One region of the Streptomyces sp. NPDC001450 genome, then DNA from elsewhere that is predicted to be linked to it. Evidence: riboswitches for the same ligand, from Rfam matches in the RefSeq annotation. Region 1 holds a riboswitch; the other holds the start of a gene.
The links. A riboswitch is a leader RNA that binds a small molecule or an ion and turns the genes downstream of it on or off. The one in region 1 is predicted to bind ZMP and ZTP.
Positions count from the first base shown of each region.

Region 2: linked by a shared signal. The riboswitch ahead of ACWC5O_RS36305 (glycine hydroxymethyltransferase) and the one ahead of ACWC5O_RS41135 (bifunctional 5,10-methylenetetrahydrofolate dehydrogenase/5,10-methenyltetrahydrofolate cyclohydrolase) in region 1 are both predicted to bind ZMP and ZTP.

Region 1 covers NZ_JBSFHY010000059.1:39,426-44,746, forward strand. Annotated here, with positions in the region: gene ACWC5O_RS41110 (S-(hydroxymethyl)mycothiol dehydrogenase) at 1-468, opposite strand, end outside; gene ACWC5O_RS41115 (hypothetical protein) at 639-944, opposite strand; gene ACWC5O_RS41120 (nuclear transport factor 2 family protein) at 1,115-1,480, shown strand; gene ACWC5O_RS41125 (MarR family winged helix-turn-helix transcriptional regulator) at 1,505-2,053, opposite strand; gene ACWC5O_RS41130 (hypothetical protein) at 2,114-2,953, shown strand; ZMP/ZTP riboswitch at 2,981-3,061, shown strand; gene ACWC5O_RS41135 (bifunctional 5,10-methylenetetrahydrofolate dehydrogenase/5,10-methenyltetrahydrofolate cyclohydrolase) at 3,084-3,932, shown strand; gene ACWC5O_RS41140 (CU044_5270 family protein) at 3,933-4,955, opposite strand; gene ACWC5O_RS41145 (RNA polymerase sigma factor) at 4,948-5,321, opposite strand, start outside.
Region 2 covers NZ_JBSFHY010000043.1:66,569-71,889, forward strand. Annotated here, with positions in the region: gene rocD (ornithine--oxo-acid transaminase) at 16-1,221, opposite strand; ZMP/ZTP riboswitch at 1,325-1,416, shown strand; gene ACWC5O_RS36305 (glycine hydroxymethyltransferase) at 1,449-2,897, shown strand; gene trpS (tryptophan--tRNA ligase) at 3,056-4,072, shown strand; gene ACWC5O_RS36315 (2'-5' RNA ligase family protein) at 4,275-4,859, shown strand; gene ACWC5O_RS36320 (decaprenylphospho-beta-D-erythro-pentofuranosid-2-ulose 2-reductase) at 4,867-5,321, opposite strand, start outside.

The DNA of each region.
Region 1 (5,321 bases):
GGCCGGGGAGACGGCCGGGTCGACCTTGGTGCACTGTCCGGCCGCGACCAGCGTCTTCTCGGCGAAGGCTCCGATGCCGAGCGCCGGGGAGAGTTCCTGCCCGGTGGCGGCGAGGGTCATCCTCTGCTTCGCGTTGTGGGTGTTGAAGCAGTACCAAGGGCGGCCGCGCAGGCAGGCCCGGCAATTGCCGCACACGGCACGCCAGTTGAGGACGACGAAGTCACCGGGCGCCAGGTCGGTGACGCCCTCGCCGACCGACTCCACGACGCCGGCGGCCTCGTGGCCGAGCAGGAAGGGGAACTCGTCCGAGATTCCGCCCTGTTTGTAGTGCAGATCGGTGTGACAGACACCGCAGGCCTGGACGCGTACGACGGCTTCGCCGGGCCCCGGGTCCGGGACCACGATCGTCTCGACCCGTACGGGCTCGTCCTTCCCCGGTGCGATCACGCCGCGTACTTCCTGCGCCATGGCCTGGCCCCTTTTCCTCGATGTGCCTTCGGGGCCGACCCTACGCGCGAGGGCCCGGTAGCGGGCTGGACCACGACGACGACCGTGGATCTTTCGGCCGTCGTCCGGTGGTCCGGACGCACGGCGAAGAGGGCCGTCCGGGCGGGACGGCCCTCGGGTCCGTGGGCGGCTCAGGCCTCGACGGCGGGCAGCAGACCGGTCACGGGGGCGGCAAGGTCGGTGAGCTGGTGCAGCTCGTTCAGCCGCTGCAGTTCGCTGACCTGGTTCAACGGGCGGAGCTGGTCCGAGACTCGCGGGAGCTCGGTCCTGTGCTCTGCGGGGATGTCGCTGACGGCGAGCGAGTCCAGCGTGGTCATCGGGTTGATCTGCCCGGTGTTCGGTGCGCTCGCGTCGGCAGCGTTGGCCAGCGGCGCGGCGAGGCCCGTGACGCCGACGGCCAGACCGACGGCGGCGACGATACGTCGTGTTGAGATCATGCCCTCAGCAACGGCGGCGGGCCCCGCTCGGACACGGCCCCCGGTCGCCGCTCACCCGTCAGGCGGACCGCCTCGGCTGCGCTTGCCGTCGCCGCCGGGGCGGAGGAGTCTCGGAGGTGGGGCCCGTGCGGCCTGTTCCCGCCGGGCCATGGCGCCTTAAGGAGGTCACCATGGGAGCTGCGACAGGCTCCGCCTTCGACACCGAGACACTGCGCCGGGGCATAGAGGGGAACACTGGGAACACCCTGCTCGCCCTCTACGCGGACGACGCCGAGATCCGCATCATCGACCGCAACACCCAGCCCAGCCATCCCAAGGTCCTGCACGGTCGGCGCGACATAGCCGAGATGCTCGACGACGTCTACAGCCGTGACATGACGCACAAGCTGGACCAGTGCGTCATCCAGGGCGACCACGCCGCCTTCTCCGAGTCCTGCGAGTACGCGGACGGCACGCGTGTCCTCGCCGAGTCCATGGTCACCCTGCGTGACGGGAAGATCGCCGAACAGATCCTGATCCAGGCATGGGACGAGTAGGGAGGAAGGTCGCGAGGGTCCAGGTCACCTCCCGGCTGACCTGGACCTTCTCGGCCCGTGCAGCGTTGGGCCGGGCGCGTCCGCCCCGCTCTCGGCTGCCAGGACCAGTTTCCGCAGCAGGTCTGCGAGCGTCCGCTGCTCTGCTTCGGTCAGTGTTGCGAGCAGCGCACCCTCACCCGCGTCCTCCGCTGCCGCATGCGCCTCGAACGCGGCGTGCCCGGCCTCGGTGAGCCGTACCCGCACCCGCCGGCGGTCGCCGGTCTCGTGGGTACGGGTGATCAGCCCGGCCTCCTCGACGGCCCCGAGCCGCGCCGACAGCGCACCCCGGGTCAGGCCGAGCCGGCCGGCGAGCTGTGAGGGACTGGACTCGTACGGCGGTCCGGACCTGCGCAGCATCAACAGCACCTTGTACTGCCAGTACTTGAGGCCGTCGGAGTCCAGCACGTCCCGGCGGGCCTGGGCGGTGTGCCGGCCGAGGATCGCCAGCCGGGCGACGATCGCCTCCTTGACCGGGTCCAGCCAGTCCAGCTCGCGCGCCCAGACGGCCACGTGCCGGTCCACCGAGTCCTGCACTGTCTGCCTCCCGCAGTGGTTTTCTTGTGGATCATTTTTCGCGTAACTACCTTGCCCGGCATGACCTCTGCAGCGCACGCTTTCGTTGACATCGATGAACTACTCGACGCGGCACGTGAGTTGAGCGTGGCCGGTCGCTGGGAGCGGGCGGCGCGGCTGCTCGACGCGGCCGCCGCCGACGAGCCCGCCGCCCGCGCGCGGCTCACCCGGGCCGCTGCCGAAGTCGCCCTGGACCGTGACTGGTTCGCGGGGACCGACACCGCGGCCGAGCGGCTCGAGGCGGCGGAGAAGGAGTTCCCGGACGGCGACTGGGAAACCGGCTTCCTCCGGCTCAGGCACACCTACGGCCGGCTGCTCCTGGTCGACGGCACCCTGCGCATCGGCCCGGACGGCAAGGACCCCGAGGCGCTCACCGCCGTCCTCGACCGGGCGCGGGAGCTGCACGACAGCGCTCCGGACGAGGTGCGGCGGGGCTGGGCGGCGATGTACCGGGGGCTGATCACGGAGAACCACTTCGCCCAGCGGGCGGCCGCCGCCGGGCACTACACCGCCGCGCTCCGCGCCGGGGAGGCCGGCGCGGACGGTCTGCTGGCCCGTGAGGCGCTGCGGCATCTCGGCGACCACGACCACGACGCCGGTGACCGCGTGCGGGCCGGGGAGCGCTGGCGGCGGGCCACCGCGCTGGGCGCCCGGGCCGGCACGGTGCCCGGCACCCTCTCCCAGCAGTTGCTGCTGGCCGTGCTGGCCCGGGACGCGGGCGACGAGGCGGGCGCCGTCGCCCTGGCGGCGGAGATCGTGCGCTGGGCCGGGGCGATCGGCGCGGACCGGCTGGCCGCCCAGGCGGACGCCTTCCTCGCCGGGGCGGATCCCACGGCGCCCGGGTCCACGGACGCGCACTGAGCGCCGTCCGCGCTCTCGGCTAGGCTGTGGGCGGGCCGTGACTGGCGCTGAGGTGGAGTACCACCGGGGAGCGGTCCGTGGAGAATGCCGCGCGCCTGGGCGATGAAGGCCAACCAGCTCAGGAGTGCAGATGACACAGGCCCGGCTCATGGACGGCACCGCCCTCGCCCGACGCATCGTCGAGGAGACCGCGAAGAAGGCCGCCGATCTGACCGAACGGACGGGCAGCGCGCCCTGTCTGGCCACGGTGCTGGTCGGCGAGGACCCGGCGTCCGTCACCTACGTCCGCATGAAGCAGAACCGCTGCCGCAAGGCCGGCATCGAGTCCCGTCACGTGGCGCTGCCCGCCGCCACGACCACCGCCGAACTCGTCGGCACCCTGCGGGAGTTGTCGGCCGACCCGGCGGTGCACGGCATCCTGCTGCAGCACCCGGTGGGTGACCACATCGACGAGCGGGCCGCGTTCGAGGCGATCGCGCCGGAGAAGGACGTCGACGGCGTCACCTTCGCCTCGTTCGCCACGATGAGTTTCGGCCTGCCGGGCTTCGTCTCCTGCACGCCCGGCGGCATCATCCGGCTGCTCGACGAGTACGACGTCGACCCGGCCGGGAAGCGGGCCGTGGTGGTGGGCCGCAGCGCGATCCTCGGCAAGCCGGTGGGCATGCTGCTCCTGGCCCGCGACGCGACCGTGACGTACTGCCACTCGCGCACCCGGGACCTGTCCGCCGCGGTCCGTGAGGCGGACATCGTGGTCGCCGCCGTGGGCCGGCCGCGTCTCATCCGGGGCCAGGACATCAAGCCGGGCGCGGTCGTCGTCGACGCGGGCTACAACGCCGGGAACGTCGGTGACGTCGACTTCGACTCCGCCGTGGAGCGGGCCTCGCTGATCACGCCGGTGCCGGGCGGTGTCGGCCCGATGACGATCGCCACGCTGCTGGAGCAGACCGTGGCCGCCGCCGCCCGGCAGCTCGGGGTGTGATCAGCGCATCCAGGCGCGGTACTCCATGACGTCCCCGGCCTTCACCCGGTACTCGTGCTCGGCCCGGGTGAAGGTGGTCTCCATGCCGAGGACGGCGCCGGTGCGCGGCTCCAGGATCAGCATGCGGCGAACGCCCCCGGTGTCGTACACGTACGCATGGCCGGGGCGGCCCAGGCGGTCGGTCACCTCACCGGCCGGCCGCAGCCCCTTGGCCTCGGCGAACAGCCGGACGAGGGCCGCCGACTCGCGGGCACCCAGGGTCCAGTGGTCGAGCAGTTCCCCGACGGCGTCGAACAGTTCGGCGGTCCTCAGCGGGGCCGTGCTGCGGTCGATCCCGGGCCGGACGATCTCGGTGAGGTAGTCCCGCAGACGCGCCGCGGTGTGCGGCGGGGTCCCCTCGGGCGGGACATCGCTCCACATCGGCGGGTACGTGGTCCGGCTGATCACGTGGCCGTCCGCCACCTCGTGCGGGTTGTCACCCTCGTCGGTGAGGACCGGGCGACCCGGCCTGCGTGGGTCGGTCGCCACGACCAGTTCGGTGTGGCCTGCGTCCGCCCGCCAGCGCACCACCCGCTCCTCGGGGAGGGTGACGGGGTGCTTGCCGTCGCTCATGCCGAGGCTCCACGACTGCACGTGCGTGCCCTTGCGCAGGCCCGGTGAGCCGCCCGCCGCGGCCGCGTCGGCCAGGGCGACCATCTCCTTCAGGGCCACGGGCGTGGAGTGGAGGCGGACGGTCAGCGGGCGCGGCGCGGCGACGGCCCGCGGTGCGCTCGGACCGCCGAGCACGGCGTCGACGGCGACCACCAGGACGACGGTGGTGGCGGCGAGGCCCCAGACCAGCCGGGCGCGCGGGGTGCGACCGGGGAGCGCCGGGAGCAGCCGGACCCGGCGCCGCGGGGGGGCCTCGTGCAGCAGCCGCTCCAACCATCGCTCGGCGCGCTGGTCCAGCGGCCCGTCGCCGAAGTGGGGGCCGTCGGTCGGCACCGGGTTGGCGCGGCGGAGGAGTTCGAGTTCGTCAGCCATGTCGGTGGTCCTCGCAGAGGGTCGCGTCGGCGGGGGCGGGCAGGGCTGCCGCAGCGGGCCCCATCCGGTCGATCTCGGCTCTCAGCCGACGCCGGGCCCGGTGCAGTCGCATGACCGCCGCCCGTCTGCCGCAGCCCAGGGCCACCGCGATCTCGTCGGCGCCGAGTTCCTCCCATGCCGCGAGGCGCAGTATCTCCTGGTCCGCCGGGGAGAGCCGGGCCAGCGCCTCGTGCACCCAGGCGCCGGGGGCCTCCGCGTCGGGGCTGTCCACGATGTGCCGGCCGTGCGCCGCCTCGTCGTTGCCCAGCCGGTCCACCAGCCGGCGCCGCCGTCCGTAGCCGCGTACCGCGTTGGCCAGGCAGTTGC
Region 2 (5,321 bases), on a different contig from region 1:
TCTGGTGCCGGGGCACTAGCCCTCCAGCACGCCCGCGAGCTGGGCCAGGCCCCAGTCCAGGTCCTCCTCCGAGACGACCAGCGGCGGTGCGATCCGGATGGTCGAGCCGCGGGTGTCCTTCACCAGCACCCCGCGGTCCATCAGCTTCTCCGACACCTGCCGACCGGTGCCGAACCGCGGGTGGATGTCCACGCCCGCCCACAGCCCGCGCCCCCGCACCGCCGTGACCCGACCGGTGCCGAGCAGCCCGCCCAGCTCGCGGTGCAGCCGCGCCCCCAGTTCGGTGGCCCGGGCCTGGAACTCGCCGGAGCGCAGCATCGAGATCACCTCCAGCGCCACCGCGCAGGCCAGCGGATTCCCGCCGAACGTCGACCCGTGCTCGCCCGGCCGGAACACCCCGAGCACCTTCGCGCTCGACACCACCGCCGACACCGGCACGATCCCGCCGCCCAGCGCCTTTCCCAGCACGTACATGTCAGGTACGACCCCCTCATGCTCGCACGCGAAGGTCCGCCCGGTCCGTCCGAGGCCCGACTGGATCTCGTCGGCGACGAAGAGCACGTTCCGCTCGCGGGTCAGCTCCCGCACCTTCGGCAGATAGCCGGCCGGCGGCACGATCACCCCCGACTCGCCCTGGATCGGCTCCAGCAGCACGGCGACGGTGTTCTCGGTGAGCGCGGACCGCATCGCGGTCAGATCCCCGTACGGCACGATCTCGAAGCCCGGCGTGTACGGCCCGAAGTCCGCCCGGGCCTCCGGATCGGTCGAGAAGCTGATGATCGTGGTCGTACGCCCGTGGAAGTTGCCGCCCGCGACCACGATCTTCGCCATCTCCGCGGGCACCCCCTTCACCCGGTACCCCCACTTCCGGGCCGTCTTCACCGCGCTCTCCACGGCCTCGGCGCCCGAGTTCATCGGCAGCACCATCTCCATGCCGCACAGCTCGGCCAGCTCCGTGCAGAACGCGGCGAACCGGTCGTGGTGGAAGGCGCGGGACGTCAGCGTCACCCGCTCCAGCTGCCGCTCGGCCGCGTCGAGGAGCCGCCGGTTGCCGTGCCCGAAATTGAGCGCCGAGTAACCGGCCAGCAGATCCAGATACCGCCGCCCTTCCACATCGGTCATCCACGCCCCCTCCGCCGTGGCCACGACGACGGGCAGCGGATGGTAGGTGGGCGCACTGTGCGCGTCGGCGGCGGCGATGAGGTCTTCAGCAGTGGTCACGGACCCTCCCGGGACACGACCGGATACGACGGTGACCCCCTTCCTATCCTCGCCCGCATGGTGGACGCGGGACCTCGCCGCTCCGGCGCGCCCGGTAGGCTGATCAGCGGGTCGTGACTGGCGCGCTAGGGATGGGACGGACCATCGGGGAGCGGCCCGAGCGGGAAAAGAGTGCCGTGCGCCTGGGCCGAACGTGAACGCTGTAAGCACGCCGTCCGGAGGTCCCCATGCCAGAGCAGCCCCTGTCGACCGAGTCCACCGCCTTCCGTGCCGCCCTCGACGTGATCCGTGCCGTCGAGCCGCGGGTCGCCGACGCCATCGGCCAGGAGGTGACCGACCAGCGCGAGATGCTGAAGCTGATCGCCTCCGAGAACTACGCCTCGCCGGCCACCCTGCTGGCGATGGGCAACTGGTTCAGCGACAAGTACGCCGAGGGCACCATCGGCCGCCGCTTCTACGCCGGCTGCCGCAACGTCGACACGGTGGAGTCCCTGGCCGCCGAGCACGCCAAGGCGATCTTCGGAGCCCGACACGCCTACGTCCAGCCGCACTCCGGCATCGACGCCAACCTCGTCGCCTTCTGGGCCGTGCTCGCGGACCGCGTGGAGGTCCCGTTCCTGGAGAAGACCGGCGCCCGCCAGGTCAACGACCTCTCCGAGGCCGACTGGGCCGAGCTCCGCCAGGCCTTCGGCAACCAGCGCATGCTCGGCATGTCCCTGGACGCCGGCGGCCACCTCACCCACGGCTTCCGCCCGAACATCTCCGGCAAGATGTTCGACCAGCGCTCCTACGGCACCGACCCGGCCACGGGCCTCATCGACTACGAGGCCCTGCGCGCCCAGGCCCGCGAGTTCAAGCCGCTGATCATCGTCGCGGGCTACTCGGCGTACCCCCGTCTGGTGAACTTCCGCATCATGCGCGAGATCGCCGACGAGGTCGGCGCGACCCTGATGGTCGACATGGCCCACTTCGCCGGTCTGGTCGCCGGCAAGGTCCTGACCGGCGACTTCGACCCGGTCCCGCACGCCCAGATCGTCACCACGACCACCCACAAGTCCCTGCGCGGCCCGCGCGGCGGCATGGTCCTGTGCGACGACTCCCTGAAGGACCAGGTCGACCGCGGCTGCCCGATGGTGCTCGGCGGCCCGCTCCCGCACGTCATGGCCGCGAAGGCCGTCGCCCTCGCCGAGGCCCGTCAGCCCTCCTTCCAGGACTACGCCCAGCGCATCGTCGACAACTCCCGCGCCCTCGCCGAGGGCCTGATGAAGCGCGGCGCCACCCTGGTCACCGGCGGCACGGACAACCACCTCAACCTGATCGACGTGGCCACCTCCTACGGCCTCACCGGCCGCCAGGCCGAGGCGGCCCTGCTCGAGTCCGGCATCGTCACCAACCGCAACGCCATCCCGGCCGACCCGAACGGCGCCTGGTACACCTCCGGCATCCGCATCGGCACCCCCGCCCTGACCACCCGGGGCCTCGGCACCGCGGAGATGGACGAGGTCGCCGGCCTCATCGACCGCGTCCTCACCACCACCGAGCCGGGCACCACCAAGTCGGGCGCCCCGTCCAAGGCGGCCCACGTCCTGGACGAGAAGATCGCGGAGGAGATCGCCCAGAGGGCAACGGACCTGGTGGCGGCGTTCCCGCTCTACCCTGAAATCGACCTCGGCTGATCAACGCCCCAAGGGGCAGCCAACCCCAGGGGCGCGGGGTCGCATTCAAGCGGGGCCGCATTCGATATGCGGCCCCGCCGCGTGGGCGCGGCCAGCCCCCACGGGCCCGTAGTTCCCCACGCACCGAACCCCCCGAGCTCTCTGAGACAATAAAAAACATGGCTTCCGCTGACCAACCTCGCGTGCTCTCCGGCATCCAGCCCACCGCCGGCTCGTTCCACCTCGGCAACTACCTCGGCGCCGTCCGCCAGTGGGTGGCCCTGCAGGAGTCCCACGACGCCTTCTACATGGTCGTCGACCTGCACGCGATCACGGTCCCGCAGGACCCGAAGGACCTGCGCGCCAACACCCGCCTGGCCGCGGCCCAGCTGCTGGCCGCCGGTCTCGACCCCGACCGCTGCACCCTCTTCGTCCAGAGCCACGTGCCCGAGCACGCCCAGCTCGCCTGGATCATGAACTGCCTCACCGGCTTCGGCGAGGCCAGCCGGATGACCCAGTTCAAGGACAAGTCCGCCAAGCAGGGTGCCGAGCGGGCCTCCGTCGGCCTGTTCACGTACCCGATCCTGCAGGTCGCGGACATCCTGCTGTACCAGGCCAACGAGGTGCCGGTCGGCGAGGACCAGCGCCAGCACATCGAGCTGACCCGCGACCTCGCCGAGCGTTTCAACGGCCGCTTCGGCGACACGTTCACGATGCCGTCGCCGTACATCCTCAAGGAGACGGCGAAGATCTACGACCTTCAGGACCCGTCGATCAAGATGAGCAAGTCGGCGTCCACACCGAAGGGCCTGATCAACCTGCTCGACGAGCCGAAGGCGACGGCCAAGAAGGTCAAGAGCGCCGTCACCGACACCGACACCGTGATCCGCTACGACGCGGAGAACAAGCCGGGCGTGTCGAACCTCCTCACCATCTACTCCACGCTCACCGGCAGGTCGATCGCCGAGCTGGAGCAGGACTACGAGGGCAAGATGTACGGCGCGCTCAAGACGGACCTCGCCGAGGTCATGGTCGGGTTCGTGACGCCGTTCCGGGAGCGCACCCAGCAGTACCTGGACGACCCCGAGACGCTCGACTCGATCCTCGCCAAGGGCGCGGAGAAGGCGCGCGCCGTCGCCGCGGAGACGCTTGCGCAGGCGTACGACCGGGTGGGTTTTCTGCCTGCGAAGCACTGAGACGCACTGAGAAGCACGAACCGGCGCTGAGGCGCACGACCGTACACACGTCCGACCGGGCAGAGCGCTGCACATCACTTCCGCTGCGCCTGCCCACAGGACATCCGTGGCCGTACAGTCGATAGCCGACGGCCCGGTCGTGGACGCGACGAAGGCGGCGACGAAGACGGCCGGGAAACATCACGCGACGACAGGAGACGACGTGGGGACCGTAACGATCGGCGTGTCGATCGCGGTCCCGGAGCCTCACGGCAGCCTGCTCCAGGAGCTGCGCGCGGGCTTCGGCGACGCCGCGGCTCACGGCATCCCCACGCATGTCACCCTGCTGCCGCCGACCGAGGTGGACACGACCGACCTGGCGGCCGTCGAGGCGCACCTGACGCAGGTCGCGGCGGCCGGTCGGCCGTTCCCGATGCGGCTGTGCGGAACCGGCACCTTCCGGCCCCTGTCGCCGGTCGTCTATGTGCGTGTCGTGCAGGGCGCCGAGGCCTGCGCCTGGCTGCAGCAGCGGGTGCGGGACGCCTCGGGGCCGGTGGCACGCGAGCTGCAGTTCCCGTACCACCCGCATGTCACGGTCGCCCACGGCATCGACGAGGCGGCGATGGACCGCGCCTTCGTCGAGCTGGCCGGCTTCGAGGCCGAGTGGCCGTGCACCGGGTTCGCGCTGTACGCGCAGGGCGCCGACGACGTGTGGCGCAAACTGCGGGAGTACGCGTTCGGTGGATCCGTGGTGCCCTCGCAGGGGGGCCACGCGGACGTCCAGCGCGGGACGATCGCCAGTCGCTGACGCTGCGCTACAAGGGCAGCCTGCGAAACAGCGCACGCGGCGCGTGCCGTAGCGCAGACATCACCAGGCGCAGGGCGCCCGGCACCCACACCGTCTCCGAGCGGCGGCGCAGGCCCAGTTCGACGGCCGTGGCGACCGCCTCGGGGGTGGTGGCGAGCGGGGCCACGGGCAGGTCGGCCGTCATCCGGGTACGGACGAATCCGGGGCGTACGACCATGACGTGCACGCCGGTGCCGTAGAGCGCGTCGCCGAGGCCCTGGGCGAAGGCGTCGAGGCCGGCCTTGCTGGAGCCGTAGATGAAGTCGGCGCGGCGGGCCCGTTCGCCGGCGGCGGAGGAGAGGACCACCAGGGAGCCGTGGCCCTGGGTCTGCAGGGCGCGGGCGGCGACCAGGCCCGCCGACACGGCTCCGGTGTAGTTGGTCTGGGCGACCCGGACCGCGCGCAGGGGGTCGCGCTCGTCGT